One region of the Pedobacter sp. KH_004 genome, then DNA from elsewhere that is predicted to be linked to it. Evidence: riboswitches for the same ligand, from Rfam matches in the RefSeq annotation. Region 1 holds a riboswitch; each other region holds the start of a gene.
What was found. A riboswitch is a leader RNA that binds a small molecule or an ion and turns the genes downstream of it on or off. The one in region 1 is predicted to bind S-adenosylmethionine.
Positions count from the first base shown of each region.

Region 2: linked by a shared signal. The riboswitch ahead of AC3ITD_RS07030 (O-acetylhomoserine aminocarboxypropyltransferase/cysteine synthase family protein) and the one ahead of AC3ITD_RS08175 (SusC/RagA family TonB-linked outer membrane protein) in region 1 are both predicted to bind S-adenosylmethionine.
Region 3: linked by a shared signal. The riboswitch ahead of metH (methionine synthase) and the one ahead of AC3ITD_RS08175 (SusC/RagA family TonB-linked outer membrane protein) in region 1 are both predicted to bind S-adenosylmethionine.

Region 1 is NZ_CM174519.1:1,906,481-1,909,654, forward strand. It holds gene AC3ITD_RS08170 (peroxiredoxin family protein) at 1-1,057, opposite strand, end outside; SAM riboswitch class I at 1,150-1,250, shown strand; gene AC3ITD_RS08175 (SusC/RagA family TonB-linked outer membrane protein) at 1,591-3,174, shown strand, end outside.
Region 2 is NZ_CM174519.1:1,674,619-1,677,792, reverse strand. It holds gene AC3ITD_RS07035 (hypothetical protein) at 1-972, opposite strand, end outside; SAM riboswitch class I at 1,165-1,275, shown strand; gene AC3ITD_RS07030 (O-acetylhomoserine aminocarboxypropyltransferase/cysteine synthase family protein) at 1,568-2,899, shown strand; gene AC3ITD_RS07025 (homoserine O-acetyltransferase family protein) at 2,960-3,174, shown strand, end outside.
Region 3 is NZ_CM174519.1:5,204,326-5,207,499, reverse strand. It holds gene metH (methionine synthase) at 1-1,819, opposite strand, end outside; SAM riboswitch class I at 1,955-2,058, opposite strand; gene AC3ITD_RS22450 (Bax inhibitor-1/YccA family protein) at 2,348-3,091, opposite strand; gene AC3ITD_RS22445 (hypothetical protein) at 3,131-3,174, opposite strand, start outside.

The DNA.
Region 1 (3,174 bases):
ATCTTCCTAATGCTTTTATTACATAAGCCGAATCCAATTGCCGCTCATAATGAATGCCAATAACTTCAACGCCACGACTGCGATTTTCCTTGTACCATGGAGCGATGAATGCTGCCTCATCTACACAATTAGGGCACCAGGTTCCGGTAATCGTCAGGATCACAACTTTATTTTTAAATTTCTCATCCTTTAACGAGATCTTCTTTCCATTAACATCCGGAAGCGAAAAGTCGAGCGTTTTATACCCTTCTTTTAAAAAAGTTAATTTGGTCGCATCCGGGAGAGCCGCATTTTGATTTTGAGTTCCGGTGAAGGGCGTATTCCCCCTTGCACTCACTACTTCTCCCACAATTTTACCGTCTTTTGAAAATGTGCCTTTGTAGTAAGCAGGACTCGAACCGATGAAACCGGAAAGGTAAAAATGGTTTCCTTCAACACTGCCTTCAAGATAGCGGGAATCGCCGGTAATGCGGAGAAATGTACCTGTAATTTTATTTCCGGCCTGCTTAAAAAGTCCTACCGCATTTTCACTTTTGCCATTCTGTGACTGAAAAACAATATCGTATTTTCCAGAAAAATCTGCATCTGGTGCCTGACCACTGGTTGCAAAACGATATTGCTTTGCTTTACTGGCATACACGGGCAGTGGTTTTCCAGATCCATCCTGTCTCTTCAATACGCCGACAAGTGAATCTTTCTGGATTTTAAAAGCAAGAACATTGTCGAACTGATCCAGGTTAATCAACAATGAATCTCCTTTCCTTTTTACAACTCCCCCGTCGAAGCGCTCATCGGCATTTAAAAAGCTGAGAAAGGGTTGATCACCGTTTCTATTTTTAATTTCAAAATTAAATGGTACTTCAACACCGGGTTTGAGATTAAAGACACCTCTCCAGATTCCATCTGCCTGAAAAGATTTCGGAGATCCGACACTATTGCTTTTGATTTCATTTTTTGATTGCGCTGATGTATTCTGTAGGAAAAGTCCCGCTACAACTATTAAAATATATTTTATTTTCATGGGATGTTGATCAATTAACAGCGCAAATGTAGGCATGATTAGCCTTAAGAAAAAAATATTTCAACAAAATCTATAGAATTACTAGACAATATGATTTTTCTATTATCTTTGCGCCAGTTATTTTAAAATACTTATCAAGAAAGGTGGAGGGAATGGCCCTGTGAAACCTTAGCAACCAGCCTTAGGTATGGTGCTAATTCCATCCCGGAAAGTCTGGGATAGTTAAGTCAGTTGAAGGCCAAATCATTGTTGATGAATATGAGAGCACTCCTGATTTATAGGAGTGCTTTTTTTATAAGCGGATTGCTACAATTGATAAGTGTTGATCTATCAGAAAAATAAATTAAATGGAAAAAACTAACGAGCAAAAATCAATTTACGCATTCATTTCAAACCTAAATAAAAGAGACCGAATGCGAACGGGTATTTGTATAGACTAAAGTCAGCAAATACCACAAAAACTTAAATTTTCATTATCAGTGTGTTAAAAATTCGTCAAAAGCGGAGTGGAAGAGCTTTGCCTAAATTTCGCGACATCATCCCTTAATTAATCATCAACAATATCTATTATGTTCAACAAGATTAAGCTTCCGGCAATATTATTTCTGCTATTGCTTTCCCCATTCGTACGTGCACAAAACATCTCCATATCAGGCACGGTTAAAAGTTCATCAGGAGAAACTCTGCCCGGTGTTTCCATTTTTGTAAAAGGTACCAAACAGGCAGTAACAAGTAATGGTGCCGGCAGTTTTACCATTACGGTAACTGGCAAAAGCACATTGGTATTTTCTTATATCGGCTTCGCCACTAAAGAAGTGGAAGTATCTGGCGATACACAGGTGCTCAACGTAGTTTTAAATGATGCGGATAATGCTTTGGATGAAGTTGTGGTTACCGCTCTGGGTATCTCGAGACAAAAAAAATCGCTCGGTTATGCCGTACAGGAGCTCAAAGGTGAGAGCTTGACTGAAGCGAGGGAAAGCAACCTGGTAAATGCGCTGGCGGGTAAGGTTGCCGGCGTGAGGGTGACCAATAGCCAGGGCGATATGGGTTCTTCCCGCATAGTGATTAGAGGAGAGACTTCTATTTCTGGCAATAACCAACCACTTTTTGTAGTGGATGGTATACCCGTGGATAATTCGCAGCTCAATTCCGCTGGCGCGAGAGATTACGCAAATACAATTTCCGATATCAATCCAAATGATATAGAATCGATCAGTGTGCTTAAAGGCCCTAACGCAGCGGCTTTGTACGGCTCAAGGGCAGCGGCCGGAGTAGTTATTATCAAAACAAAATCCGGAAAATCGAAAAAGGGTTTGGGGGTCAGTTTTAACTCCAATGGGGTTATTGAAAGTTTACTTACACTGCCAAAGTACCAGGATGTTTTTGGTCAGGGATCAGAAGGCAAGTTTAGCTATGTAGATGGCAAGGGTGCCGGAACGAATGACGGTGTTGATGAAAGCTGGGGCCCGAGAATGGATGGCAGGCTGATTCCCCAGTTTTTTTCAAAAGGAGTAGCCGTTCCATTTGTAGCCAATCCAGATAATGTTCGTGATTTTTTTGAAACTGGTTATTCTCTTTCCAATGGCATTGCCGTTGAAGATGCAGGAGAGAAATTTGATTACCGATTATCCTACAACAATCTAAAACAGGTTGGTGTGGTGCCTAACTCCGGGCAGGATAAAAATTCGTTTGCTCTGAACACCACCCTACGGATTACGCCAAAGCTAACTCTAACAGCAAATGCAAATTACAGTAAACTTGGTTCTGACAACTTACCAGGAACAGGCGGTTCCAGGTCGACCAGTACCATGCTTCAGTTTACCTGGTTTGGCAGACAGGTAGACATTAATCAATTGAAAAACTACCGGGATGAAAACGGAAACACTTTCAACTGGAACAACAGTTACTACAGTAATCCGTACTGGGTGGCCTATGAAAATACAGTATCCCAAAACCGGAACAGGATTATCGGAAACATTGGCCTGAATTATAAAATTACTGACGGTCTTAACTTTAACTTCCGTTCGGGAACAGACTATTATAATGATCGTCGTAAGATCAAGATTGCATATGGTACCAATGGAACTCCCTTTGGCTCCTATACCGAAAGTGCTTTTACCGTGAACGAAAGCAATACCGATGCAACCTTG
Region 2 (3,174 bases), 230 kb from region 1:
ATAATTTGGCTCTAATGGCTCGTTTGTTTGGGCCAACCGCTGGGAACCAGTATTTGCAGGACAAGCAATATCGCCGGCAGCATCATAAACAATTTTGTTTCCATTCGCCAACAACTCCTTCGGCACATAAACCTGAACTTTAGTAACCGAATAACCAGATGGAAAATAACGAACGTAATAACCGTCAGGATGTTTTGTCCAAATGCCACTTGGTACATCGGCCCTTGTTGGCGCCATACCTGCAATAATGGCGTATTTTTCCATATCGGCATAGGTATAGTTGCCAGAAGAAACCAACTGACGGATATTGTTTTCAGCCTCGAAAACAGCTTTAATCCCTGAGGGAAGCTGATCTTTAGCTTTTTCCATAACATCGAAAGGTAAAATACCTAAGGCGCCGCCTTCCAGTTGGGTCAATTGTTTCGGCGTTAAAAGTTTTAATGCTGTTAGCTTTACTGTTCCTGCATAATCTGCAAATTTTGTTCTGGCAATAATCGTCCAAAGCAAAATTTGAATATCATGCTGTTCCACCTCTGGATGTTTCTCGGCGCTCTTTAAAATTGAAACCACAATCTCTTCTTTCGGACCCAAAACAGGAGCAAACATATAGCCATCCCCTTTCGAAGGTGCAAAAGTTCCAGCTTTTAAACAGTAGCTCTTATTGGTCATTTCATAAAACCCTTCACATAATACGAAACCGCCATCAGGGTTTTTAGGCAATAAATATAGCGGCTGAAATTTAGCCTTGGCATTAAAATCAGGCATTTTTTCACCCGCTCTGTTTACATCTTCAAATGCTGTAGTAATAGCAGCGGGTTGCTTTAAAAATTTATCAACACCAAGAGCTTTAGCACCTTGAGACGTTCCAACTTTTAATAGTTTGTCTTTTAATCCCCCAAATTGTGCCTGAGCTGTTAATCCTGATATTGCAATTAGCAGTACTAAGGAAATAGATTTTATTTTTTTCATCATGATTAGATAGGTATCACAAAAATAAAATTTTTAAGGTTAAGTTTATTTTATGATTTCAATTTAAAATTACGTGTATGATTCACAAGTACTTAACAAATTATCAGAATTTAATTTTGTTGTTTCGAAATTAAATTAGATATTTGAAATATTATTTGGTTAACAACTGAATAAAAGTCAATCTTTAATCGGATTGATTTATAAAGAAGTGGCGAGAGACTGGCTCCGTGACCCACTGGCAACCCTCAGAAAGAGAAGGTGCCAATTCCTGACCAAGTAACATGGTGTTATTTGGAGATATAAATTATAACTGATGAAAATACTAAATCTTCAATCGCAAGGCGAACCTAAGCTAAACCTCAATCAGGTAGAGAACTCTTCTATTTCATTGATTTGTTGTGATATGCGGGCGACTACTTGTATGTGCTGTTGCATACAGTAATTTAAAAAATCTTCCTCCTTTGTTTCTTTTTCAAATTGGAAGGTCCCGATAGATCGGGATACGCCCTAGAAAATTATCTTGATTTATGGTGATAAATTTTATAACCATAAGCTTGAAATCAATCTTCAACATTCATTTAATCAATCATTTAGAATTATGTCAACTTCATATAAATTTGAAACACTACAGTTACACGCTGGCCAGGAAATAGACCCAACTACAGGATCAAGAGCAGTTCCAATTTATCAAACTACGTCTTATGGATTTAAAAATGCCGAACATGGCGCTAATCTTTTCGCCTTAAAAGAATTTGGCAACATTTATACGCGTTTGATGAACCCAACGACTGATGTTTTTGAAAAAAGAATTGCGGCGTTGGAAGGCGGCGTTGCAGCGTTAGCCACAGCATCTGGTCAGGCGGCGCAGTTTATTGCATTGCATAATATTTTAGAAGCGGGAGATAGCATTGTTTCCTCAACACATATTTACGGAGGAACTTACAATCAATTTAAGGTGGCTTTCAAACGCCTGGGCATACATGTAGATTTTGCAAATCCAGATGTGCCTGAAGAATTTGAGCAAAAGATAACAGAGAAAACAAAAGCGATCTACTTAGAAACCATTGGAAATCCGGCTTTCAGCATTCCTGATTTTGAGAAGATTGCAGCAATTGCGAAGAAATACGATCTTCCTTTCATCGTGGACAATACTTTTGGTGCTGGAGGTTATTTATTTAAACCTTTGGAACATGGCGCTAATATCGTGGTAGAATCTGCAACAAAATGGATTGGCGGACATGGAACCAGCATTGGAGGCGTAATTGTTGATGGTGGAAATTATAATTGGGGCAACGGAAAATTCCCGCAGTTCACCGAACCATCCGAAGGCTATCATGGATTGGTTTTTAATGATGTTTTTGGCATCGGCGGCCCATTTGGTAACATTCAATTCATCATTCGTGCTCGGGTTGAGGGTTTAAGAGATTTGGGTCCCGCCCTTTCGCCTTTCAATTCATTCCTTTTATTGCAAGGTTTGGAAACGTTATCTCTTCGTGTACAACGCCATGTAGATAATGCCTTGGAGTTGGCCACCTGGTTAGAAAATCATCCGCTTGTTAAAGAAGTTCATTATCCAGGTTTAGCGAGCAGCAAATACAATAATCTGGCAAAAAAATATTTGAGCAATGGTTTCGGTGGTGTTTTATCTTTCGAGTTAAATGGCACCAAGGAAAACGCAACTCAAGTTATAGATCAGCTAAAACTGGTTTCTCACTTGGCAAATGTTGGCGATGCTAAAACGCTGATTATTCAGCCTTCGGCAACCACACATCAACAACTAAGTGAAACAGAACAATTAGCTGCAGGTGTAAAACCAAATGCGTTGAGGGTTTCAGTTGGTATTGAGCATATCGATGACATTAAAGCAGATTTTGAGCAGGCTTTTGCTACTATCAGCGCTCACGCAACTACTGAAAGTTTACAAGCCTAATACTATCCATCCCTTAAAAGGGTTGCAACAAAACATGTTTAAAAATTTACAGTCAATAATATGACCGATAGAAGTTCAAAGACCTCTTCAGAGGTTGGGGTTTATAGTTATCCCAAACAGTTTAAGTTAGAAAGCGGCAAGAAAATTCGAAACCTGCAAATCGCTTATCAAACTTATGGAAAATTAAATACAAAAAAAGACAATGTAATTTGGGTTTGCCATGCTTTAACTGCAAATGCCGATGTTTTTGAGTGGTGGGAAGGTTTGTTTGGGCA
Region 3 (3,174 bases), 2.2 Mb from region 1:
GCTCGGGTGGAATTTCCTGATACACCTCAAGCATACCTGCATTTACAATCCCCATATCTAACCCGGCCTGAATGGCATGGTAAAGAAATGCAGAGTGCATCGCTTCGCGAACAACATTATTTCCTCTAAATGAAAAGGAAATATTTGATACACCCCCACTTACTTTTGCATGTGGTAGGTTTTCTTTGATCCAACGGGTCGCATTAATAAAATCGACCGCGTAGTTATTGTGTTCTTCTAAACCTGTGGCTACGGTAAGGATATTCGGATCGAAAATAATGTCTTCTGGAGGAAAACCGATTTCATGTACAAGAATATCGTAGCTTCGTTTACAAATCTCTTTTCTACGCTCGTAGTTATCGGCCTGGCCTTGTTCATCAAAAGCCATTACAACAACGGCAGCGCCATATTGCATAATTTTGCGGGCGCTTTCACGGAATTTATCTTCGCCTTCTTTAAGTGAAATAGAATTAACGATACCTTTCCCTTGCAAACACTTCAATCCATTTTCTATCACCGACCACTTAGAGGAATCGACCATGATAGGCAATTTGGCGATATCCGGTTCGGAGGCAATCAGATTCAAAAACTTCGTCATCGCAGCTTCAGAATCGAGCATGCCCTCATCCATGTTCACATCAATAATCTGCGCTCCACCTTCTACCTGTTGTAGGGCCACAGCTAAGGCCGCTTCGTAGTCGCCACCTAAAATTAACTTCGAGAATTTTGGAGATCCGGTGATGTTTGTCCTTTCGCCAACGTTTACAAAAATACTCTCTGGCGTTATCGTTACAGGCTCCAATCCACTCAATCGCATAAAAGGCTCAATGGTTGGCAATTTCCGTGGCGAAGCTTTTTTAGCATTCTTTGCAATGCAGCCAATATGATCAGGAGTGGTGCCGCAACAGCCACCCACAATATTTACAAATCCAGATTTAATAAAATCGTCGACCAGATGAGCCGTTTCGTGCGGTTGTTCATCATAAGCACCAAACTCATTCGGGAGGCCGGCATTTGGGTAAGCAGAAACATAACATCCCGCTTTTGTAGCCAGTTCTTCGATGTGCGGACGCATTTCTTTAGCCCCTAAAGCGCAGTTAAAACCAATACTCAAAGGTTTTGCATGCATCACCGAATTTAAGAAAGCTTCTGCTGTTTGACCGGAAAGCGTTCTTCCAGAAGCGTCGGTAATGGTTCCCGAAATCATAATTTCGAGCTTACGACCGATTACTTCCTCATATTTTTTGATGGCCACAATGGCCACTTTTGCGTTTAGTGTATCGAAGATGGTTTCGATGAGAAGCACATCAGAACCTCCATCTACCAAACCGCGAACCTGTTCATAATATGCCGCTTCAAGTTCGTCAAAATAAACCGCCCTAAAACCTGGGTCGTTTACATTTGGTGACATAGAAAGGGTTCTGTTGGTTGGCCCGATTGCGCCTGCAACAAAACATTTCCGATCAGGATTAGCAGCCATAAATTCAGTAGCAGCCTCTTTTGCCACCTTCGCACCTTCAAAGCTTAACTCATAAGAAAGATCTTCCATCTGGTAATCAGCCATAGAAATTCTTTGTGTACTGAAGGTATTGGTTTCAATAATATCCGCACCAGCGGCTAAATATTCAAGATGTATGGCTTTAATAATATCAGGCCGAGTGATGTTGAGCAAATCGTTATTGCCTTTTACATCACATGGATGATTTTTAAAACGTTCCCCTCTAAAATCCTCTTCAGTTAAAGTATAACGTTGAATCATGGTACCCATCGCACCATCAATTACCAAAATACGCTTTTCTAATTCTTCTCTTATGCTCATTCTGTAGTTAGATGTGAGATTGGAGATGTGAGCTATGAGAAATTCAGTCTTGCGTACCAAGTCTCAAATCTCACATCTATAATCTAAAATCTCAAAAAGCTTATTTAAAAAGTTGGTACGAGAATCGTAATCCTAAACTTATCTGTTTCTGCCAGTTGCAGAATAGAATTTAGCACCTTGTAGGTTACAGGTTGCTAAGACTTCGTTGGGTCTAATCCCTCCGTCTTTCTTAATAAGCGTACAAAAATGCAACAAAGCAACATCAATTCCAAAAATTATCGCTCCGCTACCAAATAAAATTACAAAGGCCATGCAAATTTGCACAGCCTTAAGAATATTGTTTTGTATGAGGGCTTTAAACAACCTCTCTTTTTATAAATCTTTTGTTGTAGTAGGTAATCAAATATCCCATCCAAAATGCACTAGGCAAACAACTAAAAAATACATGATCTGTAATATAAGTTACAGTAATTGCCTCAATTATGCCGCCAACTAAAATGAAAAACATGATTACCAAAAACTTGCTCATTATTTTCTACTTCCGAAAATACGTAGCAAGAAAAGGAAGATATTAATAAAATCAAGGTATAGCGATAAAGCTGCCATTATAGCTAATTTCTTTGTATCAGCAGATGGAATTGATTCTCCGCTTTCTTCAATTCCCATTCCAATTCTTTTAATTTTTTGAACATCGTATGCAGTAAGTGCTGTAAAAACAGCTATACCAACAAATGCCATAATTAAGCTAAACTGTTCGCTTTTGATAAACATGTTTGCAATACTGGCTATAAATAAACCGGCAACACCAACCATTAAAATTGGGCCAAACTTACTCAAATCTATATTTGTTGTATAGCCCATTACAGCCATTATACCAAAAATACCTGCGGCGGCAGCAAAACAAGTTATAATCGATGTGCCAGTGTAAATTAAGAGAATGAAACTCAAACTTACGCCCAGCAGCACAGAAAACAGCACAAACACACCTAACAAGGCGCCATAAGATAGTCTCGAAAAGCCAGCTCCCATTACTAAAACTAGCCCAAGTGGCGCAAACATGGCCACATAACCTAACGCAGTTCTTCTTCCAGTTTCAAAGTCTATTAAAGATCTTAATGCCGACTCCGTGTTTGAAATATAAAAAGCAGATAGAGTTGATAAAGCCAACGCTACAAACATCCACAGGAATACGTTTGCAAAAAACTTTTTCGATACAGAGTTTTCCTGTACAAAGACACTATCGGTTTGATAATTATAATTTTGTTGTTCCATTTTAATTTTGCGTATTTAAATAATTTTAAAAATAACAATTTAGTTTAATCTTTTTGTCAGCAGTTCTTCAACTTTTTTAAAGA